2 regions of the Paenibacillus sp. FSL K6-0276 genome follow, and region 1 is predicted to be linked to the other one. Evidence: a T-box and tRNA genes for the amino acid it is inferred to sense, from the RefSeq annotation. Region 1 holds a T-box; the other holds one or more tRNA genes.
The links. A T-box is a leader RNA that pairs with one kind of tRNA and senses whether it is charged. The one in region 1 lies ahead of pheS (phenylalanine--tRNA ligase subunit alpha), so its partner is inferred to be a tRNA-Phe.
Positions count from the first base shown of each region.

Region 2: it encodes a tRNA-Phe, which carries the amino acid that the T-box ahead of pheS (phenylalanine--tRNA ligase subunit alpha) is inferred to sense. The anticodon was not compared.

Region 1 is NZ_CP150276.1:1,732,415-1,734,881, forward strand. Features, by position in the region: gene MHH52_RS07915 (hypothetical protein) at 1-553, opposite strand, end outside; T-box leader at 847-1,133, shown strand; gene pheS (phenylalanine--tRNA ligase subunit alpha) at 1,194-2,228, shown strand.
Region 2 is NZ_CP150276.1:154,492-156,958, forward strand. Features, by position in the region: rRNA gene MHH52_RS00730 (23S ribosomal RNA) at 1-985, shown strand, start outside; tRNA gene MHH52_RS00735 (tRNA-Ser) at 1,068-1,159, shown strand; tRNA gene MHH52_RS00740 (tRNA-Met) at 1,190-1,266, shown strand; tRNA gene MHH52_RS00745 (tRNA-Val) at 1,275-1,350, shown strand; tRNA gene MHH52_RS00750 (tRNA-Thr) at 1,383-1,458, shown strand; tRNA gene MHH52_RS00755 (tRNA-Asp) at 1,473-1,550, shown strand; tRNA gene MHH52_RS00760 (tRNA-Phe) at 1,617-1,689, shown strand; tRNA gene MHH52_RS00765 (tRNA-Tyr) at 1,699-1,784, shown strand; tRNA gene MHH52_RS00770 (tRNA-Lys) at 1,790-1,862, shown strand; gene MHH52_RS00775 (helix-turn-helix domain-containing protein) at 2,003-2,467, shown strand, end outside.

The DNA of each region.
Region 1 (2,467 bases):
TCTGCCCTCTAGCGACGGCTTGTGAAAAAGCTGCTGGAAGTGTGAAGGTCCCCAACCTCTTTTGATAATTGCTGGTACTACTGAAATCCCAACCGAATAATGAAATCGTAACCCCATTTAAAGATGTGGATTTACCGACGTTTACGTAATAGGTTACAGACTGACTGCTTTTGGAGGCTATGGATTTGATGGTTGCACTGCTAGTTACTGGGCTTCCTTGGATAACCGTTCCTCCGGTAGTAGTTACCTTAGAGAGATAGTCCACAAGATTGATACTGCTATCGCTCCCATTGTAATAGCTGAGTGTGTATGTAAGAAAATTGCCGCTATCCTGAGTCAAAAAGCCAACATCGCTCAGCTTCACGCTAAAGCTACTCTTCAAAGCTATAGAGCCGAGTTTATCCAGAGTGGATACGGTGGTGGTTGTGGCTGTTTTGGCAGATGAAGTAGTCGTTGATGCCGCGTATGCTCCGTACGCTCCGTACGCTGTAGCTTGACTCAGAACTGCTGCGCTAAGCATGATCACAGCTGCTTTTGTTCTTCGTGCGTGCATGTAATTCCCTCCCTATATAAAGTCCTAGTTCTATGAAGGTTTTATGATTGAGTACAACCGTGCCCTCTTAGTAATGGAAATTATCAAGTTCCGCTGAACGTTAGCTGAAAAAAAGTCCACAAAACGGCTCTGAACCTCAAAGCCAGCTTAAAGCGAGATAAAAATCACCCTAACCGTCCTTATAAGGACGCCGAAGGCGTTTATGCTTGAGCTTGTCAAAACGACAGATTTTGCATATAATAAATAGACATATCTCTTGCATAAAAGAGATACCTGACAATTAGATTGAATTGTGAAATGCAGTGATGGAGAAGAGTACACAGTGCCTGACTTACAGGGAGGAGACGCCGGTGATTGAGAGCGTTTCTAAGAAACAGAGCTGTCGAAGTTCACTCCGGAGCAGTTCCTTGAATTCCTTAAGATTGCCTTGTAAGGATGAGTAGGGGAAACCGGTCGCAGACCGTTATTTCTGTGTAAAGTGAGATAGGTATCTGTCCAGCCAAAAGAGGGAATGAAGCTCTTAAGGGGAACAGATCAGCTTATCTAACAAGGGTGGTACCACGGTCTTTTCGTCCCTTACCGGGAGGAAAGGCCTTTTTTTGTTGAACTAGACAATGATTGAAGGGGGCTGTACACGGCCATGAAAGAGAAGTTGGAAGCATTGAAGGTTGAGGCGCTGGCTAAGTTGCAGGAGGTTATGGATCCACAGGTTCTGAATGACCTAAGAGTGAAATATCTCGGTAAAAAAGGCGAGCTTACAGAAGTTCTACGTGGTATGGGAGGACTTAGTGCTGAGGAGCGTCCGGTTATCGGGCAAGTAGCGAATCAGGTGCGTAGTGCCATTGAGGAGATTATTGGAGCGAAGCAAGAGGCTTTTCAACAGCAAGAGACTCAGCAACGTCTGCAGGCTGAAAAAGTAGACGTAACCCTACCAGGTCGCCGCATGCAGCAAGGGGGCATTCACCCGCTTAGCAGAGTGGTTCAGGAAATCGAGGATATTTTCATTGGTATGGGCTACCGTGTAGCTGAAGGTCCGGAAGTGGAGACCGATTATTATAACTTTGAAGCACTAAATCTGCCTAAAAATCACCCGGCACGCGATATGCAAGATTCTTTCTATTTGACAGATGACCTGCTTATGCGCACTCAAACGTCTCCTGTACAGATTCGTACTATGCAGGCTATGCACGGCGAAGTTCCAGTTAAAATCATTTGCCCGGGGAAAGTATTCCGCCGCGATGATGACGATGCAACGCATTCCTTCCAGTTCCATCAAATCGAAGGTTTGGTTATCGGAAGCAACATTCGGATGAGTGATCTGAAAGGAACCTTGCAGCAATTCGTGCAAGAGATGTTTGGCCCGAATACAGGCATTCGTCTTCGTCCGAGCTTCTTCCCCTTCACCGAGCCAAGCGTTGAAGTTGACGTAAGCTGCTTCAAATGTGGCGGCGATGGCTGCAGACTATGTAAGCAAAGCGGATGGTTAGAAATCCTTGGCGCGGGCATGGTGCATCCAAATGTTCTGAAAATGGGTGGCTATGATCCTGCTAAGTATAGCGGCTTCGCATTCGGAATGGGTGTTGAGCGGATTGCTATGCTTAAATATGGCATCGATGACATCCGTCATTTCTATAACAACGATATGAGTTTTGTAAAGCAGTTCAAGGGCGTTTAGATTTTTGGTGGGCGAGCTGGATTACGGGTTAGGAGTAAGTAGCAATTGGGTTGCCGATCTTGCTTAATAAAAGACTATTTATAGAAGGAACGGAGAAAAATTTTGGAACTGTAGAAGCGTCAGCGTTCGCCTTTATCCTTGGATTTCTACCGCGAGAAGCGGTTTAAATCAGGAAATCTGAGGATAACAGCGATCGGAAGTCCAATATTTTTCGTAGTGACTGCTCTAAATAGGACGGG
Region 2 (2,467 bases), 1.6 Mb from region 1:
GCCGTAACTATAACGGTCCTAAGGTAGCGAAATTCCTTGTCAGGTAAATTCTGACCCGCACGAATGGCGTAACGACTTGGGCGCTGTCTCAACGAGAGATCCGGTGAAATTTTAATACCTGTGAAGATGCAGGTTACCCGCGACAAGACGGAAAGACCCCATGGAGCTTTACTGCAGCTTGATATTGAATTTGGGTACGATCTGTACAGGATAGGTGGGAGCCGTAGAAATCGGAGCGCAAGCTTCGGTGGAGGCGCCGTTGGGATACCACCCTGATCGTATCTAGGTTCTAACCTAGTACCCTTACCGGGTACGGGGACCGTGTCAGGCGGGCAGTTTGACTGGGGCGGTCGCCTCCTAAAGAGTAACGGAGGCGTTCCAAGGTTCCCTCAGAATGGTTGGAAATCATTCGAAGAGTGCAAAGGCATAAGGGAGCTTGACTGCGAGACCTACAAGTCGAGCAGGGACGAAAGTCGGACTTAGTGATCCGGTGGTACCGCATGGAAGGGCCATCGCTCAACGGATAAAAGCTACCCTGGGGATAACAGGCTTATCTCCCCCAAGAGTCCACATCGACGGGGAGGTTTGGCACCTCGATGTCGGCTCATCGCATCCTGGGGCTGAAGTAGGTCCCAAGGGTTGGGCTGTTCGCCCATTAAAGCGGTACGCGAGCTGGGTTCAGAACGTCGTGAGACAGTTCGGTCCCTATCTGTCGTGGGCGCAGGAAATTTGAGAGGAGCTGTCCTTAGTACGAGAGGACCGGGATGGACGTACCGCTGGTGCACCAGTTGTTTCGCCAGAAGCATGGCTGGGTAGCTACGTACGGACGGGATAAGCGCTGAAAGCATCTAAGCGTGAAGCCCCCCTCAAGATGAGATTTCCCAATTAGTAAGACCCCTTGAAGACGACGAGGTAGATAGGTTGGAGGTGGAAGTGCAGTAATGCATGGAGCTGACCAATACTAATCGGTCGAGGGCTTATCCTATACTTAAAACGCAAATTCAATTCGGATTCAGTTTTCAGGGAGTCAAATTCCTGTTTGGATTGCTGTGGTACTGATATCGTTTGGAGAGATACCCAAGTGGCTATAAGGGGACCCTCTGCTAAGGGGTTAGACTGCGTAAGCGGTGCGTGGGTTCGAATCCCACTCTCTCCGCCATTTTCAATCCATAGCATTACTAATTATTGTGGCGGTGTAGCTCAGCTGGCTAGAGCGTACGGTTCATACCCGTGAGGTCGGGGGTTCGATCCCCTTCGCCGCTACCATAATACCTGGAGGCTTAGCTCAGCTGGGAGAGCATCTGCCTTACAAGCAGAGGGTCGGGGGTTCGATCCCCTCAGCCTCCACCATTTTCATCTCTTTAAGATTTATTTCACACCGTGCCGGTGTAGCTCAACTGGTAGAGCAACTGACTTGTAATCAGTAGGTTGGGGGTTCAAGTCCTCTCGCCGGCACCATTTTTTATCAATGCGGAACCGTGGTGTAGTTGGCCTAACATGCCTGCCTGTCACGCAGGAGATCGCGAGTTCGAATCTCGTCGGTTCCGCCATTTTTTTCCACAAGATTAGAGTGGGAAGTTTAAGACTACCACTTTATTTTTATGTCAATTTAATATGGCTCGATAGCTCAGTCGGTAGAGCAGAGGACTGAAAATCCTCGTGTCGGCGGTTCGAATCCGTCTCGAGCCACTTTTCCCTGGGGGATTAGCGAAGTGGCCAAACGCATCAGACTGTAAATCTGCTCACGTACGTGTTCGGTGGTTCGAATCCATCATCCCCCACCATTTATGAGCCATTAGCTCAGTTGGTAGAGCACCTGACTTTTAATCAGGGTGTCGAAGGTTCGAGTCCTTCATGGCTCATCCCAAACAGAAAGTCATCACCTTATGGTGGTGGCTTTTTTTGTGTTTTATGGTTGTATTATAGTAGCGCGCTACTGTAGCGATTAACATAATATAAGAGAATATGCTAAAATAGGCGAAAAGAGCAAAAGTGGTGGAGCATGGTGACTATGGATAGTGAGACATTGCGGAAAAAATTAGAGCAGCTCACCGGAAAGAGAACCGGAATCAAGCAGTTAGGGAGGCAGCATTCAGCTTCTCTTTTTAGCATGGGATTAGAAGTACAGGATCAGCTGGTAATCCATGAGGGTCATCTCTGGGCACCTTTGTATGAGAATGATGGACGTGTAACCGCTGTTTGGGTGGAAATGGAGGGGCTTACCTCTCTGGAAGTACAACTGGTCAATTATGCAGTTCGAAATTTTGCTATTGCACTTAAAGCTACAGGGCTTAGAGAAGAAGGTGAAGTGGAGGCACGGCAGCTTGGGGCCTGGTTGAACACGGAGCTAGAGAAAGAAAAAAATGACTCTGAGATTCCCGATGAGATGACCCTAAAGGGACGTCTGTTCGGAGACATGATTCCATTCCTCCTTAGTAGTGAGATTGCACATAGTCCGCAGATCTCT